2 regions of the Natranaerobius thermophilus JW/NM-WN-LF genome follow, and region 2 is predicted to be linked to the other one. Evidence: riboswitches for the same ligand, from Rfam matches in the RefSeq annotation. Region 2 holds a riboswitch; the other holds the start of a gene.
The links. Region 2 has a riboswitch for cyclic di-GMP ahead of NTHER_RS11110 (methyl-accepting chemotaxis protein). Riboswitches for the same ligand answer to the same signal wherever they lie in the genome.
Positions count from the first base shown of each region.

Region 1 (12,445 bases), 310 kb from region 2:
TCAATATCAATTTTGTTTATACGATTAATTACTTCATTGACAATTGTTTGATTAGCGATATTTTCACAATAAGCTACTGCTATATTTGTATTTGTTTGCTTACCAATTCTAAATTGTTGAATCTTAAAATGATGTGATTTAATTCTTCTTCTTAACTGGGATGTATTGATTCGAAGGGTTTCAGTAAACCCTTCTCTTGGTCCTTTGATTGATTGCTCATTAATTGGCTCTTCAATTCCTCTGTTTTCCCATTGAGTTAAATCAATAATAAAGCCTTGTGGAAGCCCTTCTATAATTATAGCTGTTTTTCCATCTAATACTTCTTCGATTAATTGATTGAAACAAGTTTTGGTTTGTACTTCAGTTCCTACTGTAAATAATCTTTTTTTGATAGTCTCTGGAGAAGCTTCATCTGTGTTTTTCTCTTTAGTTGAGTTATACTGTAGTGGTTTAATAATGTCACTATTAACCAGTTCTTCGTTTACTAACCCCTCGATAAATAGTGTAAGTACATTTGCATTCGAATCAGTGATAAAATTCCGGAAGCAAATGTCATCACTGTTTTCGAAGATATTCTTAAGATGTTTGTGATTATAATTAAAGTTTTTACTTATTTTCGTATTGTTACTATCATCTAATTTTTCTGTACTCATTATATAGGGACGTTTTTTTTTAATAAGTTTTTGTATAATGTTTAACATTATTATTATCCTTCCCATAAATTTTTTTTATTTTTTACGTAGTGAAATGAAATATACATTATGTTATAAATAAGGTATATATTGCTCCTTGAAGGTGAAAAAGAGGGTGAAAAGTAAAAAACTGGAATTTGAAGAATCTGCTAGAATTTTAAAAATCTCAATAATTTCTAGTAGTATGGCTGTCCCAAAACTATTATAATAATGTTAAGATTATTTAATAATGCTTAACTGTGTTCAAACTGCAAATTTGTTCATGGCATAGCGTAAAATGGAACGAATTATTTCCGGCGGAAACCTTTCTTTACAAACCTAGTCCTCTTCTGGAACAGCATGTTTCCAGAAGAGGAAGTGTTTTTATTGCACAGCTTTTTAAATAAAAATTAACCAAACTCGTCAAAACCTGTGATATAGGGAAGTAGAGCCAATGGTTTGCCGAATTAATTGAAGCTGGCACAGTTATTGCATATAAATAGATGACACAAATACAATAAGTGGAGGTGTTTTTAATGAAAGATTCAAAATTAACTACTCGTATTGTCCATGCCGATGAAGGTCAAAAGAACGAAGCGGGTGCTCTTAGGACCCCAATTTATCAAAGTTCAACCTTTGTATTTGACAATGTTGAACAAGGAGCTGCTAGATTTGCCGGTGAAGAGGCTGGCTACATCTACACTAGATTGGGTAACCCAACTCAAAAAAATCTTGAAAAGCAGATGGCTAACCTAGAAGGTGGAGATGATGCTATAGCATTAGGATCTGGTATGGCAGCTGTGTCTGCTGTTGTGATGAATTTATTAAATTGTGGAGATCATATGGTGGCCTCAGATACACTATATGGCTGTACTCACTCTCTGTTTGACGAGTTGTTACCCAACTGGGGCATTGAAGTAACTTTTGTTGATACCAGTGAGCCTGAAAATATCCGAGCTGCTATTAAAGATAATACAAAGGTGATTTATACTGAAACTCCTGCGAATCCAACTATTTCCATCACTGATCTGGAAGAAGTTGTGAAAATTGCAAAGGAAAAGGACGACATTACAACTGTAGTAGACAACACCTTTATGACTCCTTATCTTCAAAGACCGCTAGAAATGGGAATTGATATCGTAATTCATAGTGCTACCAAGTACCTTGGTGGTCACGGAGATACTGTTGCCGGAATAGTAGTAGGTTTCGAGGAACTGATTGGTGATATAAAAATGACTACAGTAAAAGATTTAGGTGGTATTATTGCACCTTTTGATGCTTTCCTATTGCTCAGAGGAATTAAAACTTTAGCTGTTCGTGTGGACAAGATCTGTGAAAACGCTATGAAGGTAGCCAAGTTCTTAGAAGAACATCCAGCTGTAGAAAGAGTGTACTACCCAGGACTTGAAAGCCATCCTCAACACGAGTTAGCTAAAAAACAAATGGAAGACTTTGGTGGCATTATTGCCTTTGAATTAAAAGGTGGCTTTGAAGCTGGTAAAAACCTACTAAATAATGTAGAGTTGTGTACATTGGCTGTTAGCTTGGGAGATGTGGATACATTGATCCAGCATCCAGCATCCATGACTCATTCTGTAGTTCCACAAGAAGAACGTGAAAAAGCAGGTATTACCGATGGTATGGTAAGGGTTTCCGTAGGAATTGAAGATGTAGATGATATTATCGAAGACCTAAAACAAGGAATGGAACAGTAATTTAGAAAGAAACCCTTAGAAATATCATCAAACTACAAAACCAAGGGGCTGAGGGATAATTATTTATTGCAATTCCCTCAGCGCCTCCCTACATTACATTGTTAACCCATCTGAAGAAATTGGTAAGAAAATTACAAAACTACTGACAATGAAGATTTAAAGGGGGATCACCTAGATGGATCAAAAAGAAATTAAACCGAATGGTTGGGCATTAATACCCTTATTTGTGTTTTTATTTTTGTATTTAGGTGTAGGACTGTTTCTGACTTATTTAGGAGTTGAAATGGCCTTTTACGAATTTCCTGCACCTATTGCAGCATTGATTGGTATTGTAGTAGCAGTATTTATGGCAAGAGGTACAATTGATGAACGGATCAAGACTTTTATTAACGGGGCCGGTGAAGAAGGTATTGTGATTATGTGTATGATTTATTTGCTGGCCGGTGCCTTTTCAGCAGTAGTAGAAGGTATGGGAGGCGTTGAATCTACTGTTAATCTAGGGCTTACTATGGTGCCTGCTCGCCTGTTGCTACCTGGTTTATTCTTGATAAGTGCTTTTATATCCCTGGCCATGGGAACTTCAATGGGAACTATCGGTGCAGTTGCGCCAATTGCCGTTGGCTTGGGTCCCGAAATTGGAGTTTCTATGCCGGTCATGATGGGAATTGTGATTGGTGGTGCCATGTTTGGTGACAATTTGTCAATTATATCCGATACAACAATTGCCGCTACTCAGACCCAGGGAGTTAAAATGAAAGATAAGTTTAAAATGAACTTTTTGATTGTACTCCCTGCCGCTATTATATCTTTGATTATTTTACTATTTGTCGGTGATGTTGCTGCTTTAGATGGAGATTATCCCTTTGAAATTATTAAGGTTTTACCCTATATATTTGTACTTGTCTTTGCTTTGATGGGTGTAAATGTTTTTGTTGTTCTGTTTTTAGGTTTGGTATTGGCTGGGCTAATTGGAGTTGTTTACGGAGATTTTACAGCTTTAGAACTGTCTCAAGCCGCATATCAAGGTTTTACTGATATGAACGAAGTTTTCTTCTTGTCATTGTTTGCTGGTGGACTGGCTGCCATGATACGAAAAGAAGGTGGACTGGCCTTTTTGGTCGATCAAATATCAAGGCGGGTCAAAACTCGAAAAGGGGCAGAGCTGGGGATTGGTGCTTTATCAGCAGCTGCCGACATTTGTACTGCCAATAACACTGTTGCAATTATAATCAGTGGACCTTTGGCGAAGAATATTGCTTTAGAAAATGGTGTTGATCTGCGAAGAAGTGCTAGTATGCTGGATATTTTTGCATCAGTAACCCAGGGAATGCTTCCCTATGGGGCTCAAATCTTGCTGGCAGGTTCACTTGCTGGAATTTCGCCACTCACAATAATCCCGAACTTGCACTACAATTTCTTAATGCTCGGTTGTGTGCTTTTGGCAATATATTTAGGTATACCTAATTTGAAACCTTCAGAAGATAGCGCTTAGTGAACACCTACAGACTAAGTTAACGAATACAGCATTTAGCTAGCGAATTACATTTAATTAGCGTATACAGTTGATTAACTTGGTATAACTTGTATAAATCAATGAGTTACAACAGAGAAAAGGAATTTTAAGAGCAATAAGTCCGTACTAAAAGAAAATTAGTGCGGACTTATTATAGTGCCAGGTAAAAACGAATCTACTTATAAAAAGGAGGCATTTTAAGATGTCGAATTTAATAAATAGTTATCTAAATAAGAAAAAATTAACAAAACGCATATTATATTAATCGGAATTGCTTTGTTTTTAATGATAATGTTAATTATTTACACAAAATTATGTGCACTCCCATTCTGAATAAGTCTAGGAACATAATCTAATTTATTAACATATTTAAATGTTTGTTAAGGGTTTGTAGCCTTTTATGTAGATTGGGCTGTTCAATTAACTTTGAACAGCCCAATTAAATGTAAGTGTCATCATTCTTATTCCTACGGCACACATAAAATCGGAGCACGGAGAAAAGACCGTCAATATCGCAATATGAGTCTTATTAATACGAAAACTTATTTATTTCTTCTTGCATTTCTTCAGCTAATTTTGTCAATTGTTCACTGGCTGAAGCGATTTCATCCATACTTGCAGTTTGTTCTTCCACAGTTGATGAAATTTCTTCAGTACTTGATGAGTTTTCTTCAGCTATTGAAGACAGGTCTTGTAGTGCGTTTATAATCTCTTGTTTCTTATTATTCATTTCTTTTCCAAATTCATTGAGTTCGGATAACTGACTTTCTACTCCTTCTATGGCATTAGAAATTCCATCGAACTTGGAACCGGTTTCTTCCACATAAACACTTTGTTCTTTTATTATTTGCTTTACATTTTCCATTGTTTTAACTGCATCATTTGCCTGTTTATTTAACCCATCGATATTGTTCAAGATATTTTCTGAGTATTCATTTGACTTTTCTGCAAGTTGTCTAATTTCGTTAGCTACCACTGCAAAACCTTGTCCATGCTCGCCTGCCCGAGCAGCTTCAATACTGGCGTTAAGGGCTAATAAGTTTGTTTGCTCAGCTATATCTGTTATGTGACTACTTGCTTCTTTAATCTCTTGGGTTCTTGAGTGAGTTTTTTCAATTACTTCTGTGATTTCTTTGATGGCACTGTTAGTCTCATTTGTTTTTTCGTGCAAGTTTTTAACTGCTTCAGTACCCTCTTCTTTTTTATTGGTTACTTCTTCAATAGCTTGATTTAAACTATCTACACAGCTCTGTTCTTTTTCAATGATTTTTCCAAGTTCTTCAGTAACATTAGAGCTTTGATCTGTTTTCTCGGCTTGGCTGGTGGCACCTTGAGCAATTTCTTCTACTGCCTTTGAAACTTCATTAGCTGCACTGGTATTTTCTTCGGCGTTTGCACTTAATTCCTCTGCCGAGGAAGTGACCTGGTTTGATTTATCATTAATATTTTTAATCAACTGTACAACTGCTTCTTGCATGTTCATCATGGCTTTAGCCATTTTACCTATTTCATCTGAACGTTTTAAATAACTATTAGTATTATCTTCTTCACTTGATGATAAATCTAATGTGGAAAATTTATCTAACAAAGAGGTCAACCCTTTAATTGGCTTAACAATTTTATTGATTGCAATATAAAAGAGTATTAAGGCGATAATAATTATTATGGAAGAGAAAAAAATAAAACTCATATTTCCTTGATTGATCAAGTTATTGACATCATCAATGGGCACACCTGTGAACCAAATACCGATTTCTTCACCTTCGGGATTTTCTATAGGAGAATACATAACTTCATGGGGGGTTCCTAAAATTTCTATTTGACCAGTAAACCGTTCTCCTTCTTCCAAAACAGTCTGGGATACTTCTTCATCAACTTGAGTTCCGATTGCCCTTTCTCCTTCACTATCTGTAAGATTACTAGCCACACTGGTGTCACCTTTGAAAATAGTTGCTACAGATCCGGTACTTTCTTGGATATTATCTAAAGTTCCTGTCATTTCATCTGCAGTTACATTTCCTTTATATAATTCGTCTCCTAATATATGCCAATTTCCGCTAAAGTTGTTTTCAACGACTCTTAGTCCCATCTCATGGTCTCCCTCTAATTTATCATTAACTGTGGTTTCTACTATATCTTCGATAGTATAGTTATTTAATAGTATTAGGGCAACTACCATAATAATTGTCAAGGCTACGACTCCTGATATTAACCTGTTCTTAATACTTCTTTGGACTAACTTTTTCATATTTTTCCTCCCTCCTTATAATTTGGTATATATTGTCTAATATTGTCTGGTAATATTGTACTTTAACTTTAAAATTATTTCTATAAAACTTTTCTCTTATGTTTTATAGAGTAGTGTGGAAAAATAATACAATAGTCCTAAAGGATTTTGTCTATTTAACTAGAAAGTTAATAATAACAGAACCAATATTACAATATTTTAATTTAAAATACTATAATTCTTTCTTGAAAATGGCAAACCTGCCGTGAGGTGGGGGCGCAAAGCCACGAGTCTTTTGTTGACAAAACGTCAATAAAAGACAGTCGGGTTGCCAAGGAAGAAGTAAGCAGAAGCTACTTCTTCGTGAAGTAGCTTTTTTTAACCTAAACTCTCAAAGAAGTAATTCTAAGGAAGTGATAATGTGGAAGTTACTTTAAGTTTAGATAAAGATCCCAATATTCCGATAGAATATGTTGAAATAATCGGAAATTTCACTAAATATCAAAATAGTTTGCTAATGGAAGAAGATAAAGACTGTTGGTTAAAAACGATAAAACTGCCACCGGGTGAACATTTGTATGCCTTTTTAATAAATGGAAATTTGAGACTTAATGATCCTAAAGCTAATATTTATATGCTAGACAACGATGATCAGATTTGGTCAGTCATAATAATCAATGAACGAGGGGAAAGGTTGTACAATAACCAAAAATATAGTGTCCATATTGAAGAGTATAAATTATCCTCAGTAATGTCCGAAAAACCAATAAAGAATCATAAAAGGCAGTATGATAGATTTTTGGATCAAAAAATTGTTGCCAGGTTTTTGTTTACACAAGTTACTGGACTTCATTCGATTACTACAGCATGGTATACACCTCAAGGAAATTTATTTCAAGTTAGTGAAAACTATCTTATTGAAACTAATTCTAAAGAAACTCAAACAAAGATGTTGTGGTTTTGGTTAGATTTGAGAAATTCAAAGCATCAACTACCCTGCGGGTTATGGACTTTAAAATTGTTTGTGGATGGAGCATTTATTTTAGAAGATAAATTTCAATTATTAGAAAAAGGTTATTATTCTATAAGGGGGGATGTTTAATGACTATTATTGAAGGAGGAGGTAGGTTAACAGGGTTAGTTACAGAGAGAATTCAATCAATCCAGCCCCAACAAACTCAAGAATCAAAATCAACAGATAAACAGGTTGATGATCAGCAAAATACACAAGCAAAAGAAATTCAAAAAACACAAGAAGAGGTAGAAACTAAAGATACGAAGACTAATCAAGAAGACAAAGGAGTTATCGATACAATTACTACTCGTGTTAGAGAAGGGGTTGAAACAGCTGCTGATACTGCTAGAGAAACTGTAAAAACAGCAGTATCGGTAGGAGAACAGGTTAAAGATGGCATAGTTCAAATTGGAGAAACTGTTCAGGAAACAACGCAAGAAGTTACAGAAACTATTCAGGAAACTAGAGACAATGTTAAAACTGAAGTAAATAAGACAGCAGAACAAGTTGAACACAGTTATGATGAGATAAGGGAAAGTGCTACAGAAATACGAGATGTTGCTGGTGAAATGAGAAGTTCAGCTAGAGATATAGCTTCAACGGGGGTAGAAACTGCAGTTACTGTTGGTAAAGATGTTGCCAAAACTGCAGGAGCCGTAGCTCGAGGAGTAAATCATGTGGCAGAAGGCTTTAAAGAGGGGGATGGTGTTGTAGATAGAGCCGTCGGGGTTTACCAAGGATTCCAAGAGTTTTCAGAAGTTAAAGAACCATTTAATAGAATTCCTGATACAATTAGCAGTGGACATGCCGAAATAGAGAATCATATTGAGGATATTGAAAGTAATTACGAGATAGTTAGAAACGAAGGGGAAAATGTTAAAGAAAATACAGTTTCTATTGGAGAAGATATAACCCAAACTGCTTCAACAATCAAAGAGGAAATGGTTTCTGGTGGACAGGAATTTGCTTCAAATATTCAGCAAGGAGCTGAAGATGTCTATCAAATAGTCTCGGGAAATATAGGCGGCTCTTTCTTGTCACAAAAAGCTTGATTGATATCTTATGATTTTAACCAATATTGTTCAACCTGATTCGGATTATTCGGGTCAGGTTTTTTTTTGACTGTATGATGCTAATTTAAACTTTAGTAAGAATATTAACAAGTATTAATATTTTAGAAAATAAATGTTATAATAAATTTATGGGAATTTTCGACAAATTTTAACAAAAAATTATTGATTTAGTAAGATTTATACGTGGGGGGGGGCTTAGTATATGAACGACTTAAAAAGCGATGTTAATAGAATTACTGACCACATAAATAAAGAATTGAAAGTAAAAGAACAGGCTATAAATTCGTCCATTAATGCCATTGCCTTTACGGATTTGGAAGGATATATCACTTATGTCAATCAATCCTTTTTAGATTTGTGGGGGTATGAAGAAGAACAAGAAATTTTAGGCCGGTCCGCTCTGGAGTTTTGGAAAAACATTGACAAAACCCAAAAGATTTTGGATGAGCTTTTTGAAAAGGGGACTTGGGTTGGCGAATTGATTGCCCGAAAAAAAGATGGAGAATTGTTTGATGTTCACTTGTCTGCCTCTTTAGTTGAGGATGAGCAGGGCAAGCCTTTAAAATTAGTGGGTTCTTTTATAGATATTAGTAAGCAAAAACGGGCAGAGGACAAGCTTCTTCGGGAAAAGGCTAGGTATCAGGCTTTAATAGAAGAGCAGTTAGAGCTGGTGTGCAGGTGGCTTCCTGATACCACTTTAACCTTTGTTAACAAATCTTATTGTAATTTTTTTGGTCAGACAAAACATGATTTGCTGGGAAAAAAGTGGATAGAGTTTGTCCCTGAGCAGGAAAGAGATAAAGTTTGGCAAAAATATCAAAACCTTACGAATAACCCCAGGGTTCTTTCATACGAACATCAGGTTACCGGTGCCGATGGGAAAGCTTATTGGCAGCACTGGATTGATTGCCCTATTTTTAATGACATGGGTGAGCTAGTTGAATTTCAGTCAGTAGCCCGAGATGTTACTGTACGCAGAAATAAGGATGAAAAAATTCAGTACTTAAGTTTTCACGATAGTTTAACTGGACTGTATAATCGTGCTTATTTAGAAGGTGAACTAACTCGCTTGGATGGTGAAACCCGAAAAGGAAGTAGCAGTTATTTCCCTATTAGTGTGATAATGGCAGATTTAAATGGACTTAAAATGATTAATGATTCTTACGGCCATCATGTTGGTGATGAAATGTTACTAAAGGTAGCTCAGATTTTGCATGAATCATGTGATGAATCATCTCGTAAAAAAGCTGAAATTGCCAGGTGGGGAGGAGATGAGTTTGTAATCCTACTCCCGGATATTACGGATGAAGAAGCTAGGGACATATGTAAGGTAATAAATTATAAATGCAAGGGTACTTATGTGAAAAACATCCCCCTCTCTCTGGCAGTGGGTACGGCAACTAAAGAGAGTATTCAGGAGGACATGATGGAAGTTCTTACTAGGGCAGAAAATGATATGTACAAGTTAAAACTGGCCGAGAGCCGAAGTGCCCGAAGCGATGTTGTGAATGCCCTCTTAAAAGCCTTAGAAGCCAAGAGCTTTGAAACAGAAAGCCATGCCCGGCGCATGTTGATGATGGCACGAGAAATTGGCAAACAAATTGGTTTATCTCATTCAGAACTGAACCGGCTAAACCTTTTGATAACCCTCCACGATATCGGTAAAATCAATATCCCTGAAGAAGTGCTTACTAAAAATGGGACATTAAATGAAGACGAGTGGACAATCATGAAAAAACATCCCGAGATAGGTTACAGAATTGCTATAGCTACTGAAGAATTTGCTCATGTTGCCGAAGAAATCCTGTCCCATCATGAACACTGGGATGGTTCAGGTTATCCCAGGGGATTATCAGGGGAGGAGATCCCCCTTCTGGCCAGAATTGCTGCCATTGCCGATGCTTATGAAGTGATGAGTAATGGTAGGCCTTACAAAGAGCCAATGGGTGAAAAAGAAATTGTCGCTGAATTTAAGCGATGTGCGGGAACTCAGTTTGATCCAAAATTGGTTGAAATATTTCTAGAGCTATTGAGGGGGGGTAACATTAATGAATAATTTAGACAAGAAAGCTAATTTATTCACAGTGGTTTTGGTAGTTGTTTTTTCAACATTTTACATCATGGGACATGTGGCTTCATACTTTGAGGGTGATCGGAGTAATGAAGAAATAATTATATTAATTGGAGTAACATTAATAACTTTAGTTATAGTGGGTATCAGGTTTTTTTTAAATAGTAACGACTTATATATAAGATATATTGCCTTGATAGGAATTTTAGCTTTGTATGTAATTACAAATTATTTTGGCTTATACAGTATTACTTTTATGACCTTGTGTCCGGTATTATTAATAGCTGTTGTATATCAAGATAGGAAGTATGCTTTAATTTCTGGTACTTTATCTGCAGTAATATTGATTTTCTATTACTTTTACAATCAATATAATACGCAAACATCGGCAGAATTAATAACTGCTATACTAACTATGGTAGCGTTTCTAATAGGAATATTTTTTGTCACTAAAATTGCCAGCGAATCTAAAAGTGAACTTGACATAGCTGTTAAAAGCCAACAGGAAAAAACTGAAGACTTAACTAGGGTGGTAGAAAAAATTGATAACACAAGCGATAGTGCCCAAGAAATTTCTCAAAAAGTTAATAGCTACATAAGTGATGTTTCAACTGCCATGGGTGAAGTGAGTTCTGGTATTGATGAGGTAGCCCAGGGAGCCCAAGAAAATGCTAGTACAATTAGCGAAACCAAAAAAGCAGTTGAAGATATATCTAAGTCTGCTCAGAGTGTGGCGGAATCGTCGGAAACCATTGCCGATAAAAGTTCGACCGTAAGATCAAATGTAGAGACTTCTAAAAGCTATGCGGAAGAAACTTTTAACCAAATGCAGGTGGTTAACCAGGGAAGAGAAGCTACTTTAGAGAAAACTCAAAAAACTGTGGATTCAATTGATAAGGTTAGAGAATTTGTTGATAAGATTGATGAAATTTCCGAGCAAACCAATCTATTATCACTGAATGCATCAATTGAAGCGGCCAGAGCCGGTGAAGATGGCAAAGGCTTTGGTGTGGTTGCCGATGAAATCAGAAAACTGGCTGAACAATCAGCACAGGCCACTGACGAAATTAGAGAAATAACCAATGAAATTGTTCAAAACTCCCATGAGGCCAAAGAAGCCACTGAAAGTGCTGAAGAGCCAGTAAATAAGGCTTTGGATCTATCTCAAAGTGTTAAAGAGAAAATGGAGGAAGTGGTTAATTCAATCCATGAACTAGATATAGAAATTCAGAGTGTGGCATCAAGTGCAGAGGAGCAATCGGCGTCAATAGAAGAAGTTGAAGCTTCTATGGACAATATTAGTTCAACTTTAGAGCAAACATCTTCAAATACCGAAGAAATCAATGCATCTACCCAGGAACAGGCAAGTAATGTGGAAAACATTAAAGATGATATTCAAAATCTAGAAGCAGTCATATCAGATCTATCCCAGTTGTCAAAAAGTATGGATGTTAAGTGAAAAGTAATTAAAAATTATATCTATTAACTAAAATTTAATTGAACTTGTGAAATTAATAAGTGTCTAAACTAGCAAACAGGCTTCTATTTGATCAGAAGCCTGTTTTTTGTAAAAACAATATTTGTTATTAATTGGGTTTTTATGGTATAATCAATTCACTTCTTAATTTAGACAAATTTAGACAAATTTCATAAAGGAATGGGGGGACCGTTGTGTTAAAAAAGTTGAAACTTAGTCATAAGTTGTTTATGATGTTTATTATAGGGATTATGATTCCTATAATAGGTCTATCTTTTGTAGTTGTGACTAATACACTTCCATCTTTGAGAGGGTATGTTAGAGGTGAAATAGAAAGTCAAGTTCATTTAGCAAATGAAGAAATAATGGAAGTAGTTGATGAAACAGCAATTTTGGTAGAAAGTCTTGCCAACTCACAAACAGAAATAGATTATGATGAACAAGAATTAAGAAATATGTATAGCAATATTTTGGATATGGATAATTATGAACATATTATGAATGTTTATGTAGGATCAGAAGATGGGGAAATGTTAATAGAACCAGAACAGGATTTAGGAGAAGATTACGACCCAAGAGAAAGGGTCTGGTACGAAGGGGCTATGCAAGATGGTGAAACTTTCATAACAGAACCATATGAAGATGCTGGAAGTGGAGACTATACCGTGACAGTGTCATATCCT
Region 1 is NC_010718.1:2,627,315-2,639,759, reverse strand. It holds gene NTHER_RS12440 (spore germination protein) at 1-701, opposite strand, end outside; gene megL (methionine gamma-lyase) at 1,208-2,386, shown strand; gene NTHER_RS12430 (Na+/H+ antiporter NhaC family protein) at 2,562-3,878, shown strand; gene NTHER_RS12425 (methyl-accepting chemotaxis protein) at 4,429-6,147, opposite strand; cyclic di-GMP riboswitch class I at 6,370-6,462, shown strand; gene NTHER_RS12420 (glycogen-binding domain-containing protein) at 6,548-7,228, shown strand; gene NTHER_RS12415 (hypothetical protein) at 7,228-8,193, shown strand; gene NTHER_RS12410 (sensor domain-containing diguanylate cyclase/phosphohydrolase) at 8,417-10,270, shown strand; gene NTHER_RS12405 (methyl-accepting chemotaxis protein) at 10,263-11,744, shown strand; gene NTHER_RS12400 (cache domain-containing protein) at 11,957-12,445, shown strand, end outside.
Region 1: linked by a shared signal. The riboswitch ahead of NTHER_RS12420 (glycogen-binding domain-containing protein) and the one ahead of NTHER_RS11110 (methyl-accepting chemotaxis protein) in region 2 are both predicted to bind cyclic di-GMP.

Region 2 (12,445 bases):
CTTCGTTTTGTATTGCAAACTCATCCCATACCTTATGCCTGATGATGTTCGTGTGCCTTGGGTCGGAATTTTGCCTTAAGCTTCCTTCAGATCCCACCTCACGATGGGCACCCTTGCTCTTGGCTAATGGTTGGTAACTACAAACCCCCATAGTGGACTTACACCACCTAGCTAATCGTCATGCATGGCGCACAATTTAGAAATTTCTTCTTGCATTTCTTCAGCCTGTTTGGCAAGCTGTTCACTGGCTTTAGCTATTTCATCCATACTTGCAGTTTGCTCCTCTACAGAAGAAGAAATTTCTTCAGTACTAGATGAATTCTCTTCAGCAATAGCAGATAAATCTTGTAATGCATCTATAATCTCTTGTTTCTTAGTATCCATTTCCCCTCCCGTATCTTGAAATTCTTCGGTTTTCTGCTTAATTTTTGATATTTTATCAGCAATATCTTGGAATTTATCTTTAGTGTTATCTACATTATTGTGTTGATTAGTTATCAACTCTTTAGTCTCTTCCATGGTATTGACTGTTTCTTCAGATTTTTCTTTTAATTCTTTAACAGCATTTTCTATTTCTTCCGAGTGTTTATTGCTTTGCTCCGCTAGCTTTCTAATCTCATCTGCAACTACAGCAAAACCTTTTCCATCTTCTCCGGCTCTGGCAGCTTCTATGCTTGCATTAAGGGCAAGTAAGTTTGTTTGTTCAGCTATATCTTTAATTGTATCAGTAACAGATTGTATCATGTTAGAACTCTCTTTAGTTTGGTTAACAACGTTATACATTGTATCAGTAGCTTCACTCACCTTTTCTGTTTCTGAAGTGAGACTATTTACTGTCTCTAAACCTTCATCTTTAGATTCAATCACTTCTTGAGTTATATCAATTAATTTTTGTACGTTTTCCTGGTCTGCATCAATAATTTCACCTAATTTTTGGGCACTATCTGAACATTTTTCTGTTTTTTCCGCTTGATTACTCGCTCCACTTGCTATATCTTCTACTGCTTTAGATACTTCGTTAGCAGCGCTGGTATTCTCTTCAGTATTTGCACTCAATTCTTCGGAGGAAGACGCTAACTGTTCACTGGTTTCTTTTATAGTTTTAATTAGTTCAGTGATTTTTGACTGCATTTGAACTAAAGCATTTGTTATAACACCAATTTCGTCTTGTCTTTTTAAATAATCATTAGCTTTATGTTCTTCATCAAAAGTGAAATCATATTCAGCAAGTTTATTAATTAACCCTGTCAAAACACCTATAGGTGCAATAATTTTATTTAGTACGATAACAGAAATGATTAAAAATATTATTACTAACAAACCAGAAAACATGATAAAATAAGTATTACCTTGATTGACAATATTATTGATATCTTCCACCGGTACACCCACAAACAACATTCCAATAGCTTCTCCGTTTTCATTTTCTATTGGGACATATACCGACTCATATGGTTTTCCTAATATTTCAGCTTCCCCTTCATAGTTATCCCCTTGTTCCAATACGGTTTCTGCTACTTGTTCTTCGGATTGAGTACCAACAATTCGTTCTCCGGTTTCGTCTGTAATGCTGGTAGCAACTCTCGTAGCCCCTTTAAATAAAGTGACTACAGCTCCCGTTCTTTCTTCGATATTATCCAAAGTTCCAGTCATTTGTTCTGCAGGTACAGTTCCTTTATATAACTCCTCATCTTGAATATGCCAGTTACCTGAGTACTCCTGTTCTAGTGCATAAAGGCCCATCTCTTGATCTCCTTGTAATTTTGCATTAACTGTTGTGTCTATTACATCTTCAATTATGTAATCATTTAAAAAATTTAAAGCTACTGCAATAATAACTACCATTATGATTACACCCACAACCAACTTATTTCTGATACTATTTACTAAAAACCTTTTCATTCAAATCACCTCCTGTAAAATAACTAGATAAACCATAAACTAAGACATTAGACCATCTTTTAGTTGTAAATTTATTAGATCTATGCACACCTCCTTTTTCCGAGATTCCCTATAAAAACAAACAATATAAAAAATACTGCCCCCAATAAAGAAGCAGTATAGCACCCACTTCCTTGGCGGCCCGACTGTCTTTACAAACTGTAAAGACTCGTAGCTTTGCGCCCCTACCTCACGATAGGTTTGCCCTTGTCAAGGATAAACTGTCAGTTTAAAATTATTTGACTGTAAATATCAATTTCTTGATCACAATATCAGCGTGTCATGATCTTCAAAAAAACTTCTACCAAACCAGGATCGAATTGAGTTCCAGCACATCTTTTAATTTCTGATAGTGCTGTTTGTTGGGAAACAGGTTTTTTATAGGTCCTACCATGAGTCATAGCATCATAAGCATCAACGATCAATAATATCCTTGCCAGTAACGGAATCTCTTCACCCTTTAATCCATTGGGATAGCCGTCGCCATCCCATCTTTCATGGTGAGAATTAATCTCCTCAGCAATGTGACATAAATTGTTTGAGTTTAAAGCTATACGTTTGCCAACTTCAGGATGTTTTTTAATAAGATGCCATTCTTTTTCTGTCAATGGTCCACGTTTTTTTAATATATCAGATGATATAATTACTTTACCTATATCGTGCATTGTCGCCAATAGGGACAGTCTGCATAATTCATCTTCATCTAAACCCAAAGCTTTTCCAAATTCATAACATAGATCTCTCATTCTCTTAGCATGTTCCTCTGTTTCACCACTATTTTCTTTTAATGTTCCTAATAAGATAGATATAATGTCATTTCTGACACTCGAATCTTCAACTAATTTATTCTTATACATTGAATCTTCTGCTTCTTTGAAAATTTCTTTAAAGGGTTTATCTATGTTTTCTTTTGTGGCTGTACCTACTGCAAAGTTTACCTTAATTGATTTTTTAACAATATTTTCACTTACTTCTCTAATCCTTTCCGCTATTTGATTAGCAGCTTGTTTATTTGTTTTTGGTAACAGTATGACAAACTCATCTCCACCCCACCGAGAAATAATATCTTCTTTTCTACAAGCTTTTCTTAAAGCATCAGCTACACGCTTCAAGGCCCTGTCCCCAACTTGATGACCATATGTGTCATTGATTAATTTTAAACCATTTACATCCGCTATAATTATACTGATTGGAAGTTGTGTTTTTACATCAAGTCGTGTTAATTCTTTTTCTAAATAAGCGCGATTATAGAGGCTTGTTAAACTATCATGGATGCTTAAATACCGAATTTCTTCTTCTTTCTTTTTACGTTCAGTTATATCATTGAAGATCACATAATTCCCTACTAACTCCTCTTTTATTTGAACTGGAATTATTTTAAGTAACACATCTACCGGTTTATCTGTTTTACTATAACAAGTTATTTCCGCAGTAATATTAGTTTCTCCATGACTGGTTTGCTCTTTATTCGCTATGTCAATTTTTAATACATCAAATATATTTTTCCATTTAATTTCATAAATACAATATCCAAATAATTCATGGAATTTTTCATTAATATCTATAACTTTATTCTCATTATCTACTTGTATAACTCCATCTGAGGAATTTTTATACAAGGATTCTAACCATTTTTCTGCCTGTTTTCTTTTTGTAATATCTTCATGAGCAACTACTACTTTGCGTTTTAATGAAGTATAAATTGTTTCATAATAAGGAGTTACTCGACAGATAAACCATCGTTCTACATCCGGTGAATGACAGGGATATTCAAATTCAAAATAATCCCTTTCATTGTTCATCACAGAACAAAGGCCATCAATAAAAAAACTGGCACTTTCGCAGCCATTTTCAACAGCTTTATAACACACGGATAAATAATTTATTCCTTGGCCATTTTTTTTTAAATCACCATTATTACGCTTGGCAAAATTTAACCAGGAATCATTAACCTGTTCTATGACTCCATTTTCATCCAAGAGACAAATATTAGCACTTAAAGAATTTAATATTCCTTTTATTTGATTGTGATTATTATTTGAATTAGCTGACATGTAGTAACCCCCTTAACTTAAAAGGATTTTTTTTGTATTTTACTAATTAACTTATAATCTCAAATTGACATTTTTAACTTTTGGTTAATTTTTATATTCTTGTTAATTAATTAACATTCCTGTAGGACTTATGCCCTATATTATTTATGTTTCGTTAAACAAACATCAAAGCGAGCACTTAAAAAACATTATAAATTATTTCAAAAATTACTCCCTCATTTTAAAAATCTCACAAAAACAAAAAAAGCGGGCTCCAAATCCTCGGAACCCGCAACTACATTAACTTTATCATGGTGCGCCTGGCAGGACTCGAACCTGCGGCACCCGGATTAGGAATCCGGTGCTCTGTCCCCTGAGCTACAAGCGCACCTTTTGAATTGCACTGGTCTCCTGACCAACCACAATCTCTTAATTCACATTTCTATTGTACAACAGCACAAGTCAATTATCAACTATAAAATTAACTCTCTAATCAGGGCTGGAGGCAATGTTCCGTAAGATAGCAGCTTATTGTGAAATTCTTTCAGATTGCTGTCACTTCCATGATGTTCCTTGTATTCGTTGATTATTTTCATTATTTCATGTTTACCTATCAAATAACTCATGGGCTGGGTTGGTGATTGTGTATAACGTCTAACCTCTGTAATGGCGCTATCCCTTTCTAGTAAGGCATTGTCAACCATATAATCCACAGCTTCCTGAAAGGACATTTTACCGGTATGCAAACCAGCATCAACTACAATTCTGGATGCTCTCCAGGCCTGGTCTTTCAACCTGTTCAGCTTAGTTTTGGGATCTTGAATGTAGCCCAATTCTTCCATTAGCTCTTCACAGTAAAACGCCCAACCTTCAGCAAATAAAGTGCTATTCGCTAGTTTCTTCACCTTTGACGGTGCTTTATTGGCGTGGCAAAGCTGCAAGTGATGGCCTGGATAAGCTTCGTGAAGTGCTGTTACCGGAACAGAATACCCATTGTGCTCACCCAGTAAAGCCTGTTTTTCTTCTTCAGGCTTGTCGGGATCAACAGGAGTTACCCAGAACCTACCCGTTTGGTCCCTGTCAAAGGGCCCGGGCTGCAAATAAGCAGCGTAAGGTATTAATGGCCTCATATATTCTGGTGTTTCTTCAATAATTAATTCCTCATCTTCGGGAATATCTACAAAATCCCGTTCTTTTACAAATTCCTTCACCTTTTGGCACTCTTGTTTATAGTAATCTAATAATTCCTCTTCAGTAGGACGCTCTTTCTTAGTCTCTTCTATCAACTCCTGCCAATCTTTATCAGGGTCTATTTCTTGCGCCAATCTATGGAGTTCCTTATGAGTTTCTTCAACCAGTTCTTTACCCTTTTCGTATAGGGCATCAGCATCATAATTTAAAAAGTGTGTTTCTTTTAAAAGTTCATCAAAAATTTCTTTTCCTACTGCAAATTCACCGGAAGCTGTTTCAGCTAACCTATCTAAGAAGTCGCCGTACTCATCCAGGGCATTAGCTACATTTTCAGCCTCGGCAATTACATCTTTTTTCATTGATGGTACTTCTTCTGCTATTTGTGGAATCACATCACCGAAGAAACTTTTAGCTCCTCTAAGATTTAACTGGGCCGTTTCCACAAATACAGAAGGCGGATTGGTAATTTGCTCTCTCCCTGCTTCTAATAGATCAGGGATCTGTTTCATCCTGGAGTGAATATCCTGCATTCGATCTTCTAAAGGTTTATATTCTCTGATCAATAATAGATACACACTTTGAATAGCCAAACTCACGTAACTGCTAGGATCCTTTTCATGATTTTTAATTTTTTCGATATCTCGTACTATATCTTTTAGCATAGCGTCCAAGAGCTTGTAATCAACCAACTTTTCTTTCGGTAGCATATCTTCTGATACCACACCCAATTTTAAAAGATAATCCTTGGCCTGCTCTAGTAATTCTTGTGTAGCTTCTTGGCTTTTGTCTTCTAGCTTGTGATCATAGCCCTGAATTCCAACAAAGGTAGCCATTGTTGGATTTTGCTTAAATAACCAGTCCAGTATCTCTTCAGTTAGTTCTTCCAACCTGTTCACTTCAGAAGGTACCATTTAAATCCCCCCATTTTCAATTAAATTTAGGAGTCAATGGTTCGTGTTCATTATAATGTTGGAGCATTAGCAGTAATTGATATATCGACCACTTTATGATATTAAAGTAATTAAAAGACAATCACCCTTATATATTATATATTCTTGAATAAAATCCATTATCCTGTTAATTTTTGAAAAATTCCCCAAATTTAATTATACCACTACCCAGTATGTCAAGGCAAGTAAGCCTATAATCAACACATAGATCCCAAATAATCCGTTCCAAACAACTCCTACTTTAAAAGGAGTTCTATGTACCAGTTCAGCCGTAATTAAAGTAGCTGCAGAAAAGGGGGATATCAGTAACGCCAGGGCACCGCCTAAAACAAAAGCAAAACCCAAATACGAAACTGGTACAGCATTACCCAAAGCCCCTAAACCTTCACCCAGAACCGTTATGGTTATTAGAGGATGAATACCGGTAATAGCCAGTAAGATAATTAGGACTGGAATAAGGTAAAGTATCCCTACGGTACCTGTGCCGCTAATTATAATCTCTAAAAAATTGGCCATTAACTGATCACTTTCCCCAATGGCCCCGGCAAAAAAACCAGCACCGAGAAATAAAACAACCTGCTGACCGTAATTTGGCAGTGAGTCATAAAATAATTCTTTAGATTTGATATAAAATGCCCTACCTTGATTAAGGGCCAAACTCCAGCCCCCAGCAAATATAATCGCTACTACTATAACCAGGTCCAGCATTCCAAAGGGAAGCAGTGCTTCTAGAAATACCAATATTAATATAAGAGAAAATAATATAATTATTAACTTTTTAATTAGAGAAGATGCAAAAATTGATAATGTACCTTGTTGACTTTCAGATTCGAATTGATAGCTTGCTAAATGAGAAGCCTGGGATTCTGTTATGGTATTGGATGTTTCAGTAGATCTACCGGGTCGATATATAATCAAAGCCAATAAAAGCCCCAAAATACTCACTACAATACAAGGAAAAAATACATTTGCCCAGCTAGCACCCGAGGCATCTAAAGATACCGCCATCAGTGGTGAGGCAGGTGTCCACAACAAGGCCAGGAACAGTCCCCGCTTGATAGCCATTGACAGGAATTTTTCGGGAGTTCGGCTAACACTCCTGACAGCACGCTCAATGGTATAATATACGACAGGTACACTGGCCACCACAATTGAGACACCAATCATATACGCTATCACTGTCGCAATAATATATAAGAAACCTTCCCCTTTAATTTCCCGGTTGACAAAGCTTTTGATTTCACTGGAATAACCACCTAAATCCATGGGAATACCCAGAACTTTGATTAATGTAACCATAGTTAAAATATTGGCCATTCTGCGCAATGAACTAAAATAACTGACTAAGGGAGCACCTTCTCCCAATAATACTAATATCCCTAAGACAATAAAGCTAAGGGATAAACCCAGGGTAATTCCCCGCACAGATGGCAAAAAGATAATCAAAGCAAATAAACAAAAAGCGGATGTTAATATATGAAGTTCGGGATAGACGAAAACTCCCCCGATATATGTAGTAATAATTCCCAGATATAGAATTCTCTTTAAATGTTCAATAGTTTTATTGTACTTTGTCAAGATTCCTCGCATTTGTTAGTCCCTTCCTTTGATTTGTAGATAGTTGCAGGAAAACAGTAAAACTGTCGCCAAATCATTATTTAAGATATATATCAGTATTTATCTTTATCCATCCCAAATTATAGTTTACCATAATTTAGAATCAAGGAGGTATCTTAATTGAAAAGTTTATTCACTTTAAAATCTCATGAGTCAAAACGGCTGATTGCCAAAGGAGTCTCACAACTTCCAGAGTTGAACCAGGCCTTAAAAGAAGGAAAGATTGCCCTTGCCGGGGGCACTACTAATGGCTATATAGCAGAAGAACTAACAGGGCAACAATTAGAAAAAGGTTTCTATACTGCAGGAATTATCACAGAGGGAGTTCAATGTACCACTTCAGGTCATGAACGCCTATCCCCCATGCTCCTTAATAATGGAAAAGTGACCCAAGAAAACCTGATGGATGCCGTCAAGGGATTCACGGGAAATGATGTCTTTATCAAAGGAGCCAATGCCCTAGACCCCGATTACAATGCTGGAGTGCTCTTGGGCAGTGATGTAGGGGGCACAATGAGTATCTACCCTCTATTAACTGCCAGAGGCTGTCACTTAATCATTCCGGTAGGTAGGGAAAAACTGATCCCTTCCGTACCCGAAGCGTCCGAATCCCTTGGAATTGATACTATCGATAAAAGAATCGGTATGGCTTGCGGCATGCTAGCAATTACTAACGGCAAAGTTATTACAGAGGTAGAAGCTCTAGAACTATTATTTGATGTCAAGGCCACCCATGTAGCTTCTGGAGGAATCCATGGGTCGGAAGGTGCCTGTACTTTCACTATTGAAGGTGAAGAGGATCAGATTGAAAAGGCCTTTAACCTAATTAAAGAGTTAAAAAAAGAACCTGCCCTAGCAGGTGAAAGAAAGGAATGTTCCCAGTGCGGTTCACCCTGTGACAGGTAGAAGATTAATTAAAGACTATCCTTAATCACTTATTATAAACTATCATAAACTAAATTTCCTTCACAAACATAGGACTCAATTTTTTCCTTATCTTCTAAATATGCCAGCATAGCTGTGACTGCAGTTCGGAATAACAAATACAGGCTTTTATCCAACTGCTGACAACCGCGCTCTACTAATATTTTAGCCAAAATCTCTTCTCCGGTCATGGACTCTCCATGTTTTTTAATTAGATCCATCACCTGTTCCAGGTTTTGTGATAGAACTTTCCGGTACTGGGAAATTGCCTGGGATAGTTCTTCTCCAGTAGCTAAAACTGGGCCATGGCCGGGGACAATATGTTTATCATGAATATTTTCAACGGATTCTAGACTGTTAAAAACCTGCTCTAAATTGACATTAAAAGGTAAGTGTTTATGCTTTTCCAGGACCTGAGGAGTAAATAAGGCATCACCTATAAAAGCTACTCCTCCATGGCTAATCCCAATTTGTCCTTCAGTATGACCTGGCAAAGAAATCACTTGAAAGTCAATGCCGTAATACTCCTCCCACTGCCACTCGGCAGTAACTTCCAACACGTGATCAACTTGGGCCGATTGAGCCCACACAAATTTATTACGCAAATATTCTGGAGGATGTACTCCTCCAAAAAGTCCGTAGGGCATTAATACAGGATGACGGACCCAGGCTTTTTCAAAAGGAGGAGCCAATACCTGAACACCCTGCTTCTGTAACCAGTGATGACCTCCGCAGTGATCGGCATGGGCGTGGGTAGTAAGTACTCCCTTAACTTCTACATTTAACTCTTTACTGGCCTGGCGGTATACTTTTCTCGCTTGAGAATCATCGAGACCACTATCCACCATTATGCCAGTTTGTTCGTTTTTATTGATAATCAAGCCTGTATTTGTCGGAGCCTGATAAACATAAACCCTTTCCGGTACCAGTTCATTGAGCACCTTTATCTCCTCCAGTCTTTAAACAAATCGTCGACAACAAACAAAACCAATTTTATCCATTTTTCTTTTTACTTTTACCCAATAGCTTTCTTAATAATCCTTCAAATCTATTTTTGCCCCCTGGATTTATATACCTGTTACCATGACCATCGGTTTCTGGTGACAATATCAGTCCCAAATGAGTACTGTGCTCATACAGAGGGGCTTTTACAAATTTTTGTTCACCATCCAGAGTTTCCACATTCATCCGTACATAGGGTTGACTTTGATAGAGATTTGTCAATAAGTCCTGCTTATTGGAGACGGGAATATTATTAATACTTAAAATCACGTCTCCAGATTTCAGCCCCATGTGTTGACCTACACTATTAGGGAGTACATCTAGGACTTTAATACCTCGATCATGTTGTGAATAAAGGGGTTTACGAGAAAACTCCCGGGAGTTACCGACAATAATAATGGCTTCATGTCCTAAAGGTAGCAGCAATACCGCCAACCAGGTTAGGGGACCGTAATAAGAGGATATTACAGCCAGTACTAATAAAGTAATGCTGTACAATGCCAGGTTAAAGGCGGAACTCTTACTCTTGGCCTTGGGATTGCTGGATATGGCCATATCTCCATATCCCAATCCAACAACAACAGGTAAAAATTGATACATCATTTGATATCCCTCAGGAGCAGTAATGGTAGAACCCACGATAGGCCACCAATCGGGCATGGACATGGCAAAGTCAATATTAGCTTCTGGATAATACCAGCCGATTATCCCCATAACCGGAAGAGGCCAAAATTTTTGCAGGCTGAACCCTCCGACGATCCCTTCCTGTTCGTGTCTGACATAAATAGGACTTGGACTTATATGTCCACTGACCAAAATCAAAAAACTTTCTGTTAAGTGAAGAATTGCTACTAAAGTGACCAGTGCGGGTACATTGATTCTGACTAGATCATTGACAATCCAAAACTCTAAAATCTCCGGATAATATTGAGCAAGTTGGGACAGTATCAAGCTGATTAAGCCGATAACACCCCCGCCATAGGCAAAACACATATATCTTGGATGAAAAAGTAAGAGTATAATTACCATGGCCCATACATAGGGGATTCCCAACTCAATCAAGTTAACTCCGAAAAAGATTAATATAATACTGGCAAATAAACCCGCAATAATTCCCAAACCTATGGAGTAAAGAGTTAATTTCACGGGACTGTTTTTTATTCTCCCAAACAATTTTTGTTCCATCTTGACTGAACGCCGATACTGGCGAAATACCAACAGTGTAACTAGAATATAAAGTACCGGCAGATGAGGCATCACTAAACTTTGTCCAAGGAGTTGTAGTAATGTTATCAAGTTAAAATCCTGCATTTTATTCAACCTCTCTTATCTCAACATTATTTCCCGGGCAATTAAACTTCCAGCACCCGCTAACCAAAAAAAGACACATTTATACCATGTATATCCATAATTTCGTCTATTAATGCCAGTTTTCCTGCTAATTCTCAACTATCTACTAAAATAATCAAAAAGCCGGCATCTAAGCCGACTTTTTGAATTAAATTATATATACTTACTTTCCTCTATTATTCAGTTACTTTTTCAAGTAATATTTCTAGACCGCGCTCTAGCTTTTCGTCATCTTCTTCCAAGTATTCCTCAATCATATCATGGAATTCACGAATCACCATATCTTCCATTTCACCTGTAGCTGATATACCACGGGCCTGCTGGAATTTTTCTAGAGCATCTCTGGTGTGTTCATCGAATTCACCAGTAACTTCTTCAGTAAAGTAGTCAAGTTCTTTGAGAATTGATTGTAAGGTTTCAACTTCTTCTCCTTCATCCCCCATGGATAGATCAGTACTAATAGGCTGTCGCGTTAGTTCCAAAATTTTAGGTGGGTCTATCTCTACATCAGGGTTGAGGCCTTCCTCATGGATATCCCGACCATCGGGTGTTTGATATTTGGCCATGGTATATTGAAGGGCACCGCCATGAGCTAAAGGTTCCACATTTTGCACTGATGCTTTTCCAAAAGTTGTTGAACCGGCAATGGTAGCAGTTTCAGTATCCTGCAGGGCACCTGCCAAGATTTCAGAAGCACTGGCACTGTTTTGGTTTACCAAAACCACCATAGGATAATCTACACCGTCACCAAAAGATTCATGGGTTTCTAATGTATCTTGACGTCCTACCACATGGACTATTGGACCTGCGGGAACTATTTCCTGTCCCACTTCTATAGCGGCATTAAGTAAACCACCTGGATTATCCCGTAAGTCTAGAACTAGCCCTTCCATATCTCCCTGTTCAAGCTCCGTAATGGCTTCACTGAATTCCTCCCCTGTGGTTTGAGAAAAGTTAGTGATCTCTATATAACCTAGATCATTTTCTTTCATTTCATGGTTAACTGTTTCAATCTCAATATCCTGTCTTGTAATTTCAAACTCCATGTTTTCATCCAAGCCAGGTCGTTCAATCTCTATTTCAACTGTAGAGCCTGGTTCTCCTCGCATTTTATCTACTGCATCTTGTAGGTCTATTCCGACAATGTCATCTCCATCAATGGATATAATTCGGTCACCGGACCGCAATCCTTTTTCTTCACCTGGTGTACCAGAAATAGGTGCAACAATTGTCACATAATCTTCATCCATAAAGACTTCAATTCCGATACCGCCATAACTCCCTTCAGTTCGAACCATTAAATCTTGATAATCTCTAGGAGTTAAATAGTTAGTCTGGGGATCATCCAAAGTTTCTAGCATGCCTTCTAGGGCACCTTCCATTAATTCTCCCCGATCTACCTCTTCCAGGTATTTATTCTCTAAAATGCCAAGTACA
Region 2 is NC_010718.1:2,316,925-2,329,369, forward strand. It holds gene NTHER_RS11110 (methyl-accepting chemotaxis protein) at 172-1,902, opposite strand; cyclic di-GMP riboswitch class I at 2,075-2,157, opposite strand; gene NTHER_RS11115 (diguanylate cyclase) at 2,214-3,995, opposite strand; tRNA gene NTHER_RS11120 (tRNA-Arg) at 4,287-4,362, opposite strand; gene NTHER_RS11125 (DUF885 domain-containing protein) at 4,448-6,076, opposite strand; gene NTHER_RS11130 (hypothetical protein) at 6,272-7,705, opposite strand; gene NTHER_RS11135 (hypothetical protein) at 7,853-8,638, shown strand; gene NTHER_RS11140 (MBL fold metallo-hydrolase) at 8,671-9,597, opposite strand; gene NTHER_RS11145 (PDZ domain-containing protein) at 9,650-10,969, opposite strand; gene NTHER_RS11150 (S41 family peptidase) at 11,185-12,445, opposite strand, start outside.